Regions from separate parts of the Vibrio sp. A37 genome, predicted to be linked through region 2. Evidence: predicted binding sites of a transcription regulator. Region 2 holds the regulator's gene; each other region holds the start of a gene.

Region 1 (5,970 bases), on a different contig from region 2:
CGATAGAGAAACCTTTAAGCAACAGCTGAAGGAAGCGATGAAAAATATCACTGCAGATTACGAAGTTGGCTTAAAGAAAGGCCGAAAAGTCTCGGTAAGTCGCCCTATCGATGGCGCTCAAGCTCCCAAAATGTTGCGGTAATCACTTGTGATTGAATCTGATGAATCCTTAATTCATTGAACTAATTTAAAATTCACCACTACTCTCTATTACCTAACATGCTAAACTTAGTTTGTTTGACCATTCCTAAGCATGTAGGAAGCCTGATTGATGAGGTAATACCAATACCAGTAATTCAGTGCGCAAGCAGTTACTGGAATTGGTATCGGGTACATGGATGTTATAGTTTGGTGGTGATATCTTGCGACAAATTTTCCCACAGATTCTTCTAATCGCTATTTTTATCAATGCCCCAGTTGCATTTGCTGAGTCCATCCAATCTCTAACTGAAGCTGCCGAGCAAAATGACGCTAAGTCTCAGTATGAATTAGCGAAACTATATGAATTGGGTAAACAAGTCCAGCAAGATAGCAAAGCGGCTTTTTATTGGTATCAACAATCTGCCCAAAATGGCTACGATCCTGCGAAATTTCAACTTTCTAAAGCCTATATAAATGGTATAGGAACAAAAAAAAATATCCCCCAAGGGCTATTCTGGCTAATTAATTTATCGTTAAAAGGGAATGTGGATGCACAGCTAACGCTTGGCAAGATCTACCAAAATCTAAAGCAGCCCCCTAACCCTATCGACATGGCTGAGGTGTGGTATCAAATAGCTTCTGGCCAAAGCTCTGCCGCAGAGGAAGCTTACTCAAAGCTCCTAGAAAATAAGTACAACGCTCGACGAGCAAAACAGATGTCCTATATTGAGCAACTGAACTCTGTATTTCCAGAAGAGTCGCTATCCCCAGCCTCTCCTACTTCTCCTCCAGAAAACATAGAAATACTATCTATCGTAGAATATTTAACGACCATGGTTATTGTCGCAACTGCTTCAACATTCATAATTGTATTCAGAAGGCGGCGGCAACGAAGGGAAAAAAGGGAAATAAAAGAGAGCAATGAAAGCCAAGACAAGGACAAAGCTCTTGAGAACCAACTACAAGTAATTAACCAGCAAAAAAAACAACTTGGCATTCTGTATAGAGAATTAAAGAAGCAGCAGAACCACACTAAAAAGAGCGGTCATGAAAATGCAGAGTCAAATAAAGACAAAAGCAACTCTCAAGCCCCCAATCAATTACAACTGGCCTGCACCCTATTTGGCTTTAGAGTAAACAAAATACCGGATGATAAAAAGGTTAAATTGAGATTTAAGCAACTATCTAAGATTTATCATCCCGATGTCAATGGAAGTGAAGATGAAATGAAACGACTAAACGCTGCCCTTAAGATAATATTAACCCGAACTAACAAATAGTTACATAATAAAACTCAGTGTTTCCAAGTAGTTTTCACGTAATCGATCTCCTTCTCAGTTGCCATCATAAATGATTAACCGAAAGCACTTATATATGTCATAATCCGGTGCGAAAATAAAGTCCCCAATACAAGCTCTATCAATAGATAGCCACAAACTAGAGCAATGGGAAATCGTTATGTGAAGGGGAAAATATGTTCACGATAGAAGGCATTTGTGATTGGTGCAAAAAGCCTAGCTTACTGGTTAAACACGACTACCTCGATGGCAAGTCAAATTTATCATGCAAAGAATGTTATGAGCTTGCGACACTAGATGTCAGACAGTTTAACCTTGGTGAGCTGGAGCAAAGAAAGCGTGAAGAAGACCAATCTCTAAACATGTAATCTTGGCACTTGATGCCCAATGTAGCGCCGCTTATTAGTGGCGCTTTTTAGTTGCATTGAATTCTCAACGAGTAAATTAAGACCATATAGCTTTTATAAAGCGCGACTTTATAAACCTTTAACCTTCATTAACCATACTCCATTCCTTTTATATACCTCAACGATGCCATGTTTACACAGGCAATAAGCAGAAATGCATACGCACATTCAATATATCTACTACGTGATAGAGTTAACACTTGATCAAATTAGTCAAATATAATGAATACGGATAAATACTGTTTTTTCAATAGATTAAATTCCAAGCGGTGTATTGTTATGATCTTCCAACTCAAATTCATCTTGATTATCTAAGGCAAAGAGATTACTGTTTATTTGTACAGTATGTATATAAGGACAGTAAATATGTATCAAACACATTCACATAACCACTATTCAAATGTAGTACATCCTGCAATTCAGCAATCGTTTGACGAAGATTTTTTTGCCAAACTAGAAGTACTTTCTCAGCAGCAACAGTGGATACTATTTACAGCTGAATGTCCCAAAATTAGCTCCTTAGATATCACCTCCTCTCAAATTAATTCTCAAAAAATCATACAGATGAAACCTTCCCATACCCAGTCAGAACTTCAAATCGTTGTTCGAGCGATAAAAGCGGGTAATGCAAGTGCTATTGTCGCCTCAATGAATATTGATCTGGTGAATCAAAATTTACTCAAGCAGCTTGCTCTGAAACATCAATGTGAAGTGTTTTTTCTATAGTGAGTTATATCGTATTGCCTTTTTATATTTTCATTTTAATGGTTCCGATTCCTAGTCTTTTACTTGCAGTGCAAGTGATGAAACTTCCCCCTGAGTGGAAAGCATGCATACGTTAAGTAAAAGGCTTGGAATCAACTTTTTTACTCAGACCCCCTAGCGAAACAGTTTTCAGGCAAACGTTTGCTTTTTTACTAGCGACATAAAATAGTTCTGGTATCATGCCACGCATATGTAACGCCAATATGCTCAGCCATTTGGCCTATTAAATGTAACATTGATATTACGATAGGATTATGTCGATGAATCTTGCTGATCAAGTTCTTGCTGTTAATAATGACCTCCCAATTCGGACAGACAAACCAGTACACAGTGGCAAAGTACGCTCTGTATACTGGTTAACCGAAGAAGACAGTCAACGCCTAATTCGAGAAAAAGGTTATGACGTGGCCTCTGATGCACCTTTGGCAATTATGGTTATTAGTGACCGAATTTCAGCTTTCGATTGTATTTGGCATGCAAAAGGTGGTTTGAAAGGTGTTCCAGGCAAAGGCGCGGCACTCAATGCTATCTCAAACCATTGGTTTAACCTTTTTAAAGAAAATGGTCTAGCCGACAGCCATATATTAGATATCCCTCATCCATTTGTTTGGATCGTTCAAAAAGCTAAGCCGGTGAAAATTGAAGCTATTTGCCGCCAATATTTAACAGGTTCTATGTGGCGTGCTTATGAAAAAAGTGAACGCGAATTCTGCGGTATTGAACTTCCTGAAGGGCTTGGCAAAGACAAAACACTGCCTGAACTACTGATTACTCCTTCAACAAAAGGCATCCTAAAAGGTATACCTGGTGTTCCTGAAGCAGATGACGTTAATATCAGCCGCAAAAACATTGAAGACAATTTCGCTGCATTTAATTTCTCTTCAGTTGAGGATATCAACCTGTACGAAAAGTATCTCAAGCAAGGTTTCGAGCTTATTAGTCAATCGCTATCTGAAATTGATCAAATCTTCGTGGATACTAAGTTCGAGTTTGGCTATGTAGAAGATGCTCAAGGAAACGAAAAACTTATTTATATGGATGAAGTCGGCACTCCAGACTCATCAAGAATTTGGGATAAAGAGCAGTATTTACAAGGCAATATCGTAGAAAACTCAAAAGAAGGCTTCCGTCAATTCTTGTTAAACCACTTCCCAGATCCTGATATCTTACTCAACAAAAATCGCATGGATGAGCGTGAAGCGCTCGCTCGTAACAATGAGTTACCTACCGAATCTCTAATGGATCTTTCTCGCACTTACATCAACATTGCAGAAAAGATTACCGGACAGAAAATTGAATTAAGCCAAAACCCAAAGCAAGAAATCATTGACGTTCTTAAACGTGATTATGGGCTAGTTGATTAACAATATTCCTTTTCACTGCTGCACTTATACGATTCTAAGTAAGAATATGATCGAAGTGAATTAAGCTTCCACAAACCGCTCAAGACATCCTGTGCGCTTAAACATGGGCATCCATGCCCATGTACGTTTGTTCCAGCTCATTTCACTTCGCAGGCCAATGTTTTTCCAAGACTGGTATGATATGTTTCAGTACAGCACATAAAAAAATGCCGAGCATATAAGCTCGGCATTTTTCTTTACTCGATTAGAGTTTACTCTGTATCGCTACCATCTGTAGGTTGTTCAGAGTTTTCTTCACCAGAAGTAGCCACGGCTCCTTCTTGTAACTCTTCTTCAGATAGCTCAGCTTCTTCAACTTCGTCGATACGCTGCAAGCCAACAACGTGTTCATCTTCAGCAGTTCGAATTAAGGTCACACCTTGAGTATTACGTCCAACCTGACTCACTTCCGCCACTCGAGTACGAACCAAAGTTCCCGCATCAGTGATCATCATCATCTCGTCGCCTTCCTCGACTTGGATTGCGCCGACAACCGGTCCATTTCGATCAGAAACCTTAATTGATACAACACCTTGAGTCGCTCGACCTTTAGTTGGGTACTCTTCTAAAGTTGTTCGTTTACCAAAACCGTTGAGCGTTACTGTTAAGATGTCGCCTTCGTTTGAAGGTACGATTAGTGAAACAACTTGATCACCCTCTTCGACCAGCTTCATACCACGAACACCCGCTGCGGTACGTCCCATTGGTCTTACTTTGTCTTCTTTAAAGCGAACCACTTTACCCGCTTTAGAGAACAACATGATATCGCTATCGCCATCAGTGATATCAACACCAATTAGAGAGTCATCATCGCGTAAGTTAACAGCAATTAGACCGTTTGAACGAACATTAGCGAACTGATCCAGAGAGGTCTTCTTAACTGTACCATCACCCGTCGCCATGAAGATGTATTTATCTTCACTAAACTCCGATACCGGAAGAATTGCGGTAATACGCTCGTTTTCTTCTAGAGGAAGAATATTAACAATCGGTTTGCCTCGAGCAGTTCTACTCGCAAGCGGCAATTGATAAACCTTCAAGCGATAAGTCTTACCACGAGTTGAGAAGCATAGAATGTTATCGTGGGTATTTGCCACCAATAGCCTTTCTATATAGTCTTCTTCTTTCATCTTGGTGGCACTCTTACCTTTACCACCACGACGTTGCGCTTCATAATCACTCAGGATTTGATACTTAACATAACCTTCATGTGACAGTGTCACTACTACATCTTCACGAGCAATTAGCTCTTCCATGTCGATATCATGGCTAGCAGCAGTAATTTCTGTTCTGCGTTCATCGCCAAAACCATCTCTAACAGCTTCTAGTTCTTCACGAATCACTTCCATTAAGCGCTCAGTGCTCGCTAGGATATGCATTAACTCTGCAATTTCTTCAAGAAGTGCTTTGTACTCGTCTAAGATTTTCTCGTGCTCTAGACCAGTTAGTTTTTGCAAACGTAGATCTAGAATTGCTTGGGCTTGCTGCTCAGTTAAGAAATATTGGCCATCGCGGATACCATATTGCTCTTCTAGCCAGTCAGGTCTTGCTGCGTTAGTTCCAGCACGCTCAAGCATTGCAGAAACATTGCCAAGATCCCAACCGCGTGAAGTTAACCCTTCTTTTGCGATTGCAGGTGTCGCAGCGTGACGAATTAATTCAATAATTTCATCAATATTGGCAAGTGCTAACGCTAAGCCTTCTAAGATATGAGCACGATCACGCGCTTTTCTTAGTTCATAGATAGTACGACGTGTTACTACTTCGCGGCGGTGATCAACGAAGCACTTCAACATATCCTTAAGGTTGAACAATTGCGGTTGACCATTGTTCAGCGCAACCATGTTGATACCAAATGTCGTTTGCAGTTGAGTCTGTGCGTAAAGGTTGTTTAAAACTACCTCGCCTACAGCGTCACGCTTACATTCGATAACAATACGCATGCCATCTTTATCA
Region 2 (5,970 bases):
GATGATAGATCGCATAGTGTAATCTCGTGTCCGAGTTTAGCAAGCTTTTGCGACATCTGCGCCAGCCCTCCCCCTGCATCAAGCACATGCAGAGATTTTTTTGGGGCTTCCAATACATCTAAAATACTGAGAAGATCTTGCCAAACAATGTGTTGACGGATCTCTCCTTTATCTGATCCGTATATATTTTTTGCAAATTTGTGGGCAATATCGTCGAAATTGCGGTCTTGAGTCACAGTCGGTACGTTATGATAGCTAATCGTGCTGCTATTCTGTCATATGAACGGTAGGAATAAAGAAGGTTTATTTCTTTTTTGTAATCAACTGATGATTTTTCGGACTATTTGAGAATGTTTGTGCTGAAAAAATTAATTTCTTCAATGCTAATGCCTTTGCCTGCCATGCTAATTCTTGGCTTTTTAGGCCTAATGCTAATTATGTTTACTACCAGACGTAAAACTGGTTGCTTAATTGTTTTATTTTCCCTAACAGGTATCTTTTTAATTTCTTTCCAACCTGTTTCAAGCCGCCTTTTAATGCCATTAGAAAGACAACATGGGGCTTTTTTCCCTGTCGACGAATCTGTTGACTATGTCATGGTACTAGGGAGCGGTCACGTAGTTGATGATCAAATCCCACCCACTTCGGAACTAAGTAGAACTGGACTAATGCGTCTTGCAGAAGGTATACGCATCATGCGTATGTATCCTGGTTCAAAATTGATTTTGTCCGGTTATGCGGCCGGTTCAGAAGTAAGCAACGCTCGAATGATGGCAAAAGTGGCGCTTGCGTTGGGTGTTCCAAAATCCGATATCATCTTGCTTGAAACGGCTCAGGACACTTGGGAAGAAGCACGTCAAGCCGCGGCTTTCGTCAAACAGAAGCGGCTAGTGTTAGTCACTTCCGCAAGTCATATGACAAGGGCTCTAAACGAATTTCATTCCGTGGGATTGAATCCTCTCCCAGCTCCAACCAACTTCCTAGCACATAAAAATATCTCTCAACCTTGGGATAAATATACGCCAAAGGCCAAGTACCTTGAACAAACTGAAATCTATTGGCATGAACGCCTAGGTTTAATTTGGCAATCAATGCGTGACTGGGTTTCTAAAGATCTTGCTGGCTCTTCCAACCAGAATACTCAAGAACAATAATCTCGTGAGCCTGCTTTTAGAGTGGGCTCAACGCTTCTCCTTTATTGTCGAACAACTGTATTTCCCCTCACCGCACACATAAGAATACATCAATTTGCGAGCAGATTCCCATTTATTGATTACACTAAAAGCATGAACGGAACATTTACGCAAGCATGATCGACTTAAAAGCATTTAACGATAAACGCGCAGAAATATATTGGTGGATTTCGAGCATATTCATTAAAGAACTATCTGACGCAGAGTTAGAGCAATATCGAAGCTCACAGATCAGAACATTTATTGAAGGGTTAGGTGATGTCCCAGTCCTTACTGAGCCCAGTGATGACCTGTTGCACTGCATCGACAAAATAGTTCTAATGGATGACCCACAAATTCAGCTATCGTCAGATTTTGATGATCTTTTTTTAAGTTCAGACAAACGCGCAATTTCTGCCTGCGCTTCAAGTTATCGTAATATGGCCAATCCTGCGAACAAGATTTCCGCACAGGAAATCGTCAAGATAATGCAATCGCACAATATTACTCTCGACCAAATTCAAAATGAGCCCGCCGATCATATTTCTAACATATTGGACTTTTTAGGAAACCTCATTATCCGATCAAATGAACTCGAGCAGCTCCCACACCTTGAAAATGCTTTAAAAGAACAAGAAACCTTTATCCGCAGCTATCTACTCTCTTGGATGTATGATTTTCGAGAGCAAGTAAACGCAAAAGACAATTTTGGCTTTTATGCAGCGTTTACTCGCCTGTTAGTTTCTTTTCTAGAATTAGACTGCGAATACCTTGCTTCACCCGACACTGTAGGGCGAAATTCGTGACAAAATAACCACATTATGTTAGTAAGGTAGGTTTTTGTTCGCCCAATAGCGCTAAATCACTACAAAATAACAACGCAATCGATTAAAAGCCTTAAAATTGAACAAAATTTAACCTCGAAAGGTCAACACACCCTAGTAGGGCCTGCCAAACTTTCTGAAAAAGTGAGTTAGGCAGGCCTTATTTAGAACATTTTACAACTAAATTTTCTGCCTACTTCTGGAGCTGAGGTAGGTAGTAACTAACAGGACAGCACGTTATGGCCACCATTAAAGATGTTGCACGCTTAGCCGGTGTATCGACGACAACCGTTTCACACGTTATCAATAAGACTCGTTTTGTTGCCGAAGCGACCCAAGAAAAAGTGATGCAAGCGGTCAAGGAACTAAACTACGCTCCTAGTGCTGTAGCACGGAGCCTAAAGTGCAACACTACCCGGACAATTGGTATGCTGGTTACTCAATCTACTAATTTGTTTTTTTCTGAAGTCATTGATGGTGTCGAAAGCTATTGTTACCGACAAGGGTATACTCTGATTTTATGTAACACTGGCGGGATCTACGAAAAGCAGAAAGATTACATACGTATGCTTGCGGAAAAGCGAGTCGATGGCATGCTGGTTATGTGCTCAGATCTCACCGAAGAGCTGTTGGAAATGCTTGATAGCCACCCCGATATCCCTAAAGTGATTATGGACTGGGGACCTGAAAGTTCTCAAGCAGATAAAATTATCGATAATTCTGAAGAAGGTGGCTATTTAGCTACCCGCTACCTGTTGGACAGAGGTCACAGAGATATCGCTTGCTTGAGTGGCCAACTAGAAAAGGCCGCCTGCCAAGAACGCATCCGAGGTTATACCAGAGCTCTAAACGAAGAAAATATCCCAGTAAACAATGATTGGATTTTAGAAGGTAACTTTGAGTGTGATACCGCTGTTCTTGCCGCAGACAAGATTGCAGTCATGGACAAAAAGCCAACGGCGGTATTTTGTTTCAATGACACCATGGCTCTGGGATTAATGAGCCGACTTCAGCAAAAAGGTATACGCATTCCTGATGATATATCTGTGATTGGCTACGACAATATTGAGCTAGCTGAATACTTTTCTCCGCCACTCACAACCATCCACCAACCTAAACGTCGTGTCGGTAAAAACGCGTTCGAAATACTTTTAGAACGAATCAAAGATAAAAAACACGAAAAACGCGTGTTCGAGATGCAACCTGAGATAGTCGAGCGCGATACTGTTAGAGATATCAGAAAATAAGCCAAATATATAGGCAGAATGTATCGTATTTATGCGCTGAATTTTAATTCAGCGCATATTTTAACCTAAAATCCATTCGCATTTATTTACAATCACCCTCTGAAGCAAGATCACGTTTCATATCAAGAAAAGTGAACCTTTCCGCAAAATCTGAATTATTATTAAATGACTTAATAATGATACGCACAAGGCAAACCACTTGAGAGAGTGGGACGCAAAGCTTCCGGCCTAAGTCTTTTTAGAATAGGTAGCGGGGTTACCGATGATCGTTATGCAATATAAACCAAAGTTTTTATTCAACCTTTCTGCATAGTAGTTCATCTACGTCTCAAACTCATCGCATGCCTTCGTGTGCGTATCCTCTAAGCTCGGGATTAGTTGATATGGATAAACCAATTTTAAAAGATTCAATGAAGCTCTTTGAGCCATTAGGACGAATCAAATCTCGCTCTATGTTCGGTGGCTATGGAATATTTGTTGATGACACAATGTTCGCTCTTATCGCCAATGATAAACTTCATATACGTGCTGATGATAAAGCATTGAAAAGCTTTAAAACACGTGGATATGAACCCTACGTATACACTAAAAAGGGGCTACCTGTAGTCACTAAGTACTTCGCTCTTCCGGATAACTGGGACAAAGACCCACAGCAAACTTTTGAATGTGCCAAAGAAGCTTGGTTTTCTGCTCAGAAGGAGAAAGTCTCTCAATCGGTTGGCAAACCGACAAGGTTAAAAGACTTACCTAACCTTCGGCTAGCAACCGAAAGAATGCTGAAAAGAGCAGGAATAGAATCTGTGGAAGCACTTGAGCAAAAAGGCTCTGTTGAAGCTTTTAAAGCTATCAAACAAACTCATTCAACTGATGTGAGTTTAGAGCTTCTGTGGGCTTTAGAGGGAGCGATTCAAGGCAAGCACTGGTCCGTCATTCCTCAAGCTAGGAAAGAAGAGTTACAAAGCCGGTTAATTTAACCTCAGCTTCAGTATAAAAAAGCCGACTTTATGTCGGTTTTTTTGTACATGGGTGAAATTTATTTTTTTATGCTCCTGTCTATATACTCAGATAATGCCAAATTGTCTTCTTAAAGACAGAGTTATGTAGCTGCTGGAGAATCAAATGAATAAAAAGCTCATCATCGGAACAATCTTAGTCCTGCTGATTATTTTTCTTGGTATCAATTTTGGTCAGTACTTAACCATAGAAAATGCAAAAGCTCAACAAGAGTTACTTAACCAATATATTTCCGATAACTTTGTTACGGCCGTAGTGATTTACTTCCTCGCTTACGTTGCTATCACAGCTTTTTCTATTCCTGGCGCAGCAGTCGTTACTCTTTTAGCGGCAGCCCTGTTTGGCTTTTGGAACAGCTTAATTTTGGTCTCTTTTGCCAGTACTATTGGAGCAACACTGGCGTTTCTAAGCAGTCGCTATCTCCTTCGTGATTGGGTACAAAGCAAGTTTGGTGAAAAGTTATCCGCAATTAACAAAGGCGTTGAAAGAGATGGATCGTTCTACCTATTCTCTCTAAGACTTATCCCTGTATTCCCTTTCTTTCTTATTAATTTATTAATGGGATTAACACCTATAAGCACTCTACGCTTCTATCTAGTCAGTCAACTTGGAATGCTACCAGGCACGGCGGTATATCTAAATGCGGGGACTCAGCTATCTCAAATCGATAGCCTTTCTGGCATAGTATCTCCTATCGTGCTTGGTTCATTTGCGTTACTGGGCTTGTTCCCGTTTATAGCCAAGTGGATCATGACCAAAATTAAATTAGGACCAAATACACAAAATGGCAGTGCTTAATGAAGCTCTATACGGCAAAAAACCCTACGGAAGCTCACCTTGTTTGTGAGCTTTTAAAGTCTGAGCGAGTCGACTGTGAAGTCAGAGGGGAAAGTTTATTTGGCTTGCAAGGTGAATTACCTTTTGGTGAAGATACTGAGCCATATGTCTGGTTGCTCAACCCTTTTCACCAAGACAAAGCCACGAGTATTATCAAAGAGTACCAATCTAGACTAACCCAAGGTAATGTAGTGGATTGGAAATGCCCTCACTGTGACGAGCAAAACGAAGGACAGTTTGCTATTTGCTGGAATTGCGGGCAGTCAATTGAAGTCTAGATGTAGAAAAAGGCGCCAAAAAGCGCCTTAATAAATTGCATCCTGCTATCTGCTATCTGCTATCTGCTATCTGCTATCTGCTATGCACTAAGATATAAATCCAAGTACTCTTGCGCAGCATTTTTCCAACAGAAATCTTGCTTCATTGCATAAGACTGCAACCTTTCCATCTCTTGTGGATTTTGCGTATACAACAACAAAGAGTTCAAAAGGGTCAAAAGTAAATCAACAGGGGTTGGTTCATAGAAAACAAACCCAGTTGCCGCTTCGCGATCTTGGTAATAGTCGGTTACACTATCTTTTAATCCACCCACACCACGGACAATTGGTAACGTACCATAGGCCATACTGTAGATTTGATTCAACCCACAAGGCTCAAACTCAGATGGCATCAAGAAGAAATCCGAGCCTGCTTCAACCAGGTGTGCTAAACGGTTGCTGTAAGCTTCGATAAAAATAAATTTCTCTCCGTGCAATGCGGAAAGTTCTTTCAGTTGGCTAGCTAAAATCGGGTCACCAGTACCAACGATAACCAACTGCACATCATGGGATAAAAACTTATCGAGTATCGGCAATAAATAGTGAATACCCTTCTGGC
Region 3 (5,970 bases), on a different contig from region 2:
CAACAACTTAAATATAAGAGTCTTACGACTCAGCTAAAAATAAAAGATTGGAAAATTGAATCAGGGCAGCATTGGGGAATATTTGCTTCCCAAAGTCATAGTGCGTCTATTATTTGTCAATTGATTTTAGGTGAGGCTAAGCCTACACATGGCACCATTGCTGATGTTCCTTCACCAGTGGCCTGTGTTTCATTATCTATGCAGCAAGTTTTGTTGGATGAAGAGCTTGCCAAAGAAGATACTGACTTTCTCGATTACATTGATTATGGCTCTTCTGTCGAAAACTTAATTAAGCAAGAGGGGTGTTCTAAAACCGAGTTAGAAGAGATTATTGCTTTAACTGATTTATCATCTCTTCGTCAATCTGGCTTTAGACAACTTTCAACGGGAGAAACACGTCGAGTCATGCTGGCAATGGCACTCGCTAAGAAGCCTAAGTTGCTTATTCTTGATGAACCCTATGCGGGTATGGATGTCTCTCACCGCCAGCAACTTACAGCTCTTTTGGACAAGCTATCTAATGAAATTCAATTGATCGTTATTAGTACGCGTGAAGATGAACTGCCTAGTTGTATTAGTCATATTGCGTTGTTCGATCATGAATCTATGACAGCAAGCATGACTCGCTCTGAATGGGTGTCACACCCGGTTAAAAGCCAGATTAAGGCTCTTTCTGAGCAAAAAGCTGAGGTGATGTTGAGTCTCATAGAATCTCAAAGTGAAAAGCACCAAAATCGCGATGCTCTGTTAGAGATGAACAACGTTAAAGTTGGTTATGTTGATAGAGATATTTTCGATGGTTTAAATTGGCAAGTAAAAAGTGGTGAGCACTGGCAAATCAAAGGCCCGAATGGTTGTGGAAAAAGTACGCTACTTGGCTTAATCACTGGCGATCACCCGCAAAGTTACAGCAATGACATTACGGTGCTTGGCATGAAGCGCGGCAGCGGTGAAAGTATTTGGGATATAAAACGCCAGATAGGCATTGTTTCTTCAGCGCTGCATTTACAGTACCGAGTAGGTTGCAATGCACTTGATGTCTTGTTATCAGGTTTCTTTGATTCAATTGGTTTATACGATCAACCAAGCAAAAAGCAGCTGCAGCTTGCATATCGATGGTTAGATGTCCTAGAAATGCGTGAGTTCGAAAAGGTAAGCTTTCGCTCGCTAGAATATGGCCAGCAGCGACTCCTGCTGATAGGCCGAGCGCTTATCAAACAGCCAGATTTACTGATATTGGATGAACCCTATCAAGGGCTAGATTACATCAGCAGAAAGTTGGTGTATTTTGTATTGAATAAAATTGCGCAAACCAATCTGAGCCAAATATTGTATGTGACACATTACGAAGATGAAGCATTAGATGCGATAAATAACTTTGTGGAGTTTATAAGTAGTGAAAGCGGTTATACAGTTTCGATAAAGCAAGGAAAGTAGGGCTAGCAAAAATGAAAAGAGTCGCGTTTAGCGACTCTTCAAAACTATTTTGTGGCAACTTATGACATCGGAGTTAGAACAATTTCAACACGGCGGTTTTCCGCTCGACCGGCCTCTGTTTTGTTGCTCGCAATAGGGTTAGCTTCGCCCATACCCTGCTGATTCAAGCGAGCATATTTCACACCATGAGATAGGAAATATCCACCTACAGCATTAGCACGTTTGTCGGAAAGTAGCTTGTTGTAGCTAGCTGAGCCAGTGTTATCTGTGTAACCCAAAATATTAATACGCGTTTTCTCGTATTCTTTAACAACAAGAACCACGCTGCTCAATACTTTATCAGCACCAGGTTTAAGATCGCTGCTGTTTACTGCAAAGGTGATGGCATTTGGCATGTTAAGTGTAATGTTGTTCCCATTACGAGTAACACTGACACCAGTGCCTTTTAGTTGTTGTCTTAGTTTGGCTTCTTGCACGTCCATGTAATAGCCAATACCACCGCCGACAGCAGCGCCACCAAGCGCACCAATAAGGGCACCTTTGCCTTTGTTGCTGCTGGTTGCTGCGCCTAGTACAGCACCACCGATTGCACCAATTGCGGAACCCTTAGCGGCAGATGACGTTTGCTGTTCACCAGTATAAGGGTTGATGGTTGTACAACCAGATAGAGCAACGGTTCCAGCGATAGCAAGTGCTGTCAGTTTCTTGTTAATTTTCATAAGATTGTATCTCGTAGTCCATTTAACTGTGACTTTTTGAAATTCGGCCTCATGACCAAATTGTCTGGGTATATCCTACCTAAATTAAATTTTTTGCAAAGCTCAAGTGTAAAAAATATGTAAAAATTAGCTGTAAAAAAGGAGCACCCAGTGCTCCCTCTCTTCCAATAAAGTTTTAAGCTTATGGATTTAATTATAAAATAATCTTTCGTACTTCCGCGTCTTTACGCTCTAAATAATGAATTGACTTAATGCGACGAATAGTGCGGCACCGTCCTCGCACTAAAAGTGTTTCGGTTGTGGCGATGTTACCTTGACGGCTAATGCCGTCCAGTAAATCACCTTTGGTGATACCCGTTGCGGAAAAGATAACGTTGTCGCTGCGTGCCATCTCTTCGAGCTTTAATACTTTATTCGCCTCAACGCCCATTTCAGCGCAGCGTTTAAGCTCTTCTTCGCCAAACTGGCGATTCTCTTTGGTATCGCCTTTTACATCATGGCGAGCCAATAAACGTCCTTGCATATCACCATCTAGTGCGCGAATCACTGCTGCTGAAACAACCCCTTCAGGGGCACCGCCAGTGCAATACATGACATCGACTTCACTGTCTGGCATGCAGGTTAGAATGGAAGCGGCAACATCACCATCAGGCACAGCGAAAACACGTACGCCCATAGCCTGCATTTCCGCGATGACTTCATCATGACGCGGCTTAGCCAGAGTAATCACCACGAGGGTATCAAGCGATTTTCCTAGCGCATCAGCAATATTTTGCAAGTTCTCTTTAACTGGTTTATTTAGATCGATGCAGCCTTTTGCCCCCGGTCCAACAACCAATTTTTCCATATACATATCAGGTGCTCTTAAAAAGCTACCTTTTTCTCCAGCCGCTAGGACTGCGAGTGCATTGGATTGACCCATTGCAGTCATTCTCGTACCTTCAATTGGATCGACGGCAATATCGACGGCATCACCACCTAAGCCAACTTGTTCTCCAATGTAAAGCATTGGGGCATCGTCAATCTCACCTTCACCAATGACAATCTCACCGCTGATATCCGTTTGATTCAGTAAGCTGCGCATGACTTCAACAGCAGCCCCATCCGCTGCGTTTTTATCGCCACGTCCAAGCCATTTATAGCCAGCAAGCGCAGCTCCTTCTGTAACTCGTGAAAATGCCATCGCTAAGTCGCGTTTCATGAAGACTCCAAATTGAATATTTTTACAAGGGAAAAACTTTGTCGAGATAGTAACACAAGCCAAAGTAAACGTTTGCTATTCATTGTTAGCGGCTTGATCTTGAGCAATTTATCGATATTGAGTATTCACCTCTATGGCAATATTGGTTGTTCATAATGTTGATTAATAAATTAATGATAAATTTAAGTGTTTTTTTTGAGCGAATAGCGGAAAAATCAAAGATAGATGGTGTTTCTGTTGCACTAGCTGAGTAGAATGGCAGTATAGGATTAATACACAAGGTAGGCAAAAATGTCTTTTGAAGTACTGGAACAATTAGAAGCAAAAATTCAAACTGCAGTTGATACAATCGCACTTTTACAAATGGAAGTAGAAGAGCTAAAAGGACAAAAAGAGCAGTTGGCAAATGAAGCCTATGAATTGAAAGAAAGCCGTGAAGAGCTAGAACGCAGAACTGAGCAAATGCAGCAAGAACATGCGGCTTGGCAAGAGCGAATTCGTAACCTTCTTGGTAAGATGGAAGAAGTCGAGTAATTTATTCTTTTTGCTTGCTATTAATTAAAAAACGCCAGTAGATAAACTGGCGTTTTTTAGTGAGCTTTATAGCTCACTTAAATCTGTGGTCGCACACCTAATGTGTGGCATAACGCATAGGTCATTTCAGCACGATTCAAAGTATAGAAGTGAAAATCTTTCACGCCTTCTCTGCTGAGTACTCGAACCATATCGATGGCTTGACTCGCTCCAACAAGCTGTCTGGTGGTTGGGTCATCATCCAGTCCTTCAAATTGCTTCGCCATCCAGCCTGGTACTTTAACGTTATTCTGCGCGGCAAATTTTGACGCTTGTTTAAAGTTGGATACCGGCAATATCCCTGGAACAATTTCAACGTCAATCCCAGCGGCAACACAGCGATCGCGAAAGCGCAGGTAGCTCTCAACGTCGAAGAAAAACTGCGTTATCGCTCGGTTCGCGCCAGCTTCTACTTTGCGCTTTAGGTTGAGCAAATCAGCTTGGGCACTTTTTGCTTCTGGATGAACCTCGGGAAATGCTGCAACTGAGATATCAAAATCATGACGTGATTTTAGCAGCTCGACTAAATCTGAAGCGTACATTTCTGGCTTGCCACCACCCGGCGGGATATCGCCACGCAGAGCAACAATGCTTTTGATGCCATTTTTCCAATAGTCGTCAGCTATCTGGACAAGTTCGTCTTTCGTCGCGTCGATACAAGTAAGGTGAGGCGCAGCAATCAATCCCGTTTGATCTTTAATTTCTTTGATAATGGAGTGAGTGCGGTCGCGTTCACCAGAGTTAGCTCCGTAAGTAACCGAGACAAACTTTGGCTGGAGTGTTTTTAGTCGGTGGACAGAGTTCCAAAGCGTTTGCTCCATCTTCTCAGAGCTAGGCGGGAAAAATTCAAATGAGACATTAATATTGTCCGATAGCTCAGCAATGTTTTGATTTAAAGCGTCGATATGGCTAGCGTGTGTATATCCCATGTTCATCTCCCTGCGGCTCATTTCACCACGATTCTTTAGCTGTTTTTACGTTTGGACGTCTATATGTCCATAGAATGAATTGAATACGATTTACTGTCAATAGCCCCAACATGAATTTTACTCATGATCAAAGTGAGCGAGCTTCAACTTAAAGTTATATAACGATTGCTAAGTAATTCAAAGGCAAGGATGTAACAGAACAAAAAATGGCCAGAAAAATCTGACCATAATGAGATGTTTTAAATGAGGCTTGCAAGCCTGTTGAGATCGGATTGTATCGCACCCGCAGTGACATCGCGGCCAGCCCCAGGACCTTTAATGACCAGTGGATTATCTTTATACCACTTGCTTTCAATGGCAAAAATATTGTCACAAGGCAGTAGATTGGCTAGTGCATGTTCTTTGTAGAGGGCTTCTACACCAACAGACGCACTTCCATCTTTATCTAGCCGAGCTACGTAACGAAGCACCTTGCCTTCCTGCTGAGCTTTTTCTAATCGTTCTTGTAACCGTTCGCTGAGAATCTGCCCTTTGTCTAAGAACTCATCCAAAGATAAAGAGTTTAACTCATCTGGAACCAGTGACTCGACCTTAACTTGCTCTGGCTCTATTGATAAGCCAGCTTCTCGGGCCAGTATGACCAACTTACGCATTACGTCCGAACCATCGAGATCAGCGCGAGGGTCGGGCTCAGTTAAGCCTTGTTGCCATGCTAAATCAACTAACTCAGAGAAAGGCACCGAGCCATCGTATTGCTGGAATAACCAAGAAAGGGTGCCAGAGAAAATGCCAGACAACGCAATAATCTCATCGCCACTTTCTTTTAGATCTCTGACGGTATAGTTGATTGGTAGGCCAGCACCGACGGTCGCATTGTAAAGCCAGTGACGGTTTATTTTGGCGAAAGCGTTTTGTACTTGGTGGTAATAATGGCTTGATGCCGAGCCAGCCACTTTATTAGCAGAGATAAGGTGCATTCCTTGCTTGGCTATTTCGAGATATCGATTGGCGAGATCTTTACTGGCAGTCACATCAAGAACAACGGCATCGTCGTAGCCTTGGATGGAACCAAGTCGTTCAATCCACTCTTTTCCTTCATATTCGACGGCTT

Evidence for each region. The regulator PurR, encoded in region 2, represses purine synthesis genes. The targets are predictions, from matches to a motif close to TNANGNAAACGTTTNCNTNA.
Region 1: ACM2FC_RS13460 (phosphoribosylaminoimidazolesuccinocarboxamide synthase) is a predicted target of PurR. The motif match lies at 2,741-2,760, and genes of this name have one in related genera.
Region 3: glpX (class II fructose-bisphosphatase) is a predicted target of PurR. The motif match lies at 3,418-3,437, and genes of this name have one in related genera.

The regions. Positions count from the first base shown of each region.
Region 1 covers NZ_JBLNLI010000007.1:32,539-38,508, forward strand. The annotation lists gene ACM2FC_RS13440 (DUF2786 domain-containing protein) at 1-142, shown strand, start outside; gene ACM2FC_RS13445 (J domain-containing protein) at 363-1,421, shown strand; gene ACM2FC_RS13450 (hypothetical protein) at 1,616-1,807, shown strand; gene ACM2FC_RS13455 (SulA-like leucine-rich domain-containing protein) at 2,213-2,572, shown strand; gene ACM2FC_RS13460 (phosphoribosylaminoimidazolesuccinocarboxamide synthase) at 2,872-3,975, shown strand; gene gyrA (DNA topoisomerase (ATP-hydrolyzing) subunit A) at 4,227-5,970, opposite strand, start outside.
Region 2 covers NZ_JBLNLI010000009.1:105,085-111,054, reverse strand. The annotation lists gene cmoM (tRNA uridine 5-oxyacetic acid(34) methyltransferase CmoM) at 1-236, opposite strand, end outside; gene elyC (envelope biogenesis factor ElyC) at 351-1,154, shown strand; gene torD (molecular chaperone TorD) at 1,310-1,978, shown strand; gene purR (HTH-type transcriptional repressor PurR) at 2,236-3,243, shown strand; cyclic di-GMP riboswitch class I at 3,423-3,507, shown strand; gene ACM2FC_RS16005 (TfoX/Sxy family DNA transformation protein) at 3,627-4,217, shown strand; gene ACM2FC_RS16000 (TVP38/TMEM64 family protein) at 4,363-5,055, shown strand; gene ACM2FC_RS15995 (DUF7577 domain-containing protein) at 5,055-5,372, shown strand; gene glgA (glycogen synthase GlgA) at 5,453-5,970, opposite strand, start outside.
Region 3 covers NZ_JBLNLI010000005.1:238,725-244,694, reverse strand. The annotation lists gene ACM2FC_RS11230 (ATP-binding cassette domain-containing protein) at 1-1,437, shown strand, start outside; gene ACM2FC_RS11225 (YiaD family glycine zipper/OmpA-like lipoprotein) at 1,497-2,156, opposite strand; gene glpX (class II fructose-bisphosphatase) at 2,350-3,357, opposite strand; gene zapB (cell division protein ZapB) at 3,649-3,891, shown strand; gene metF (methylenetetrahydrofolate reductase) at 3,969-4,859, opposite strand; gene ACM2FC_RS11205 (bifunctional aspartate kinase/homoserine dehydrogenase II) at 5,099-5,970, opposite strand, start outside.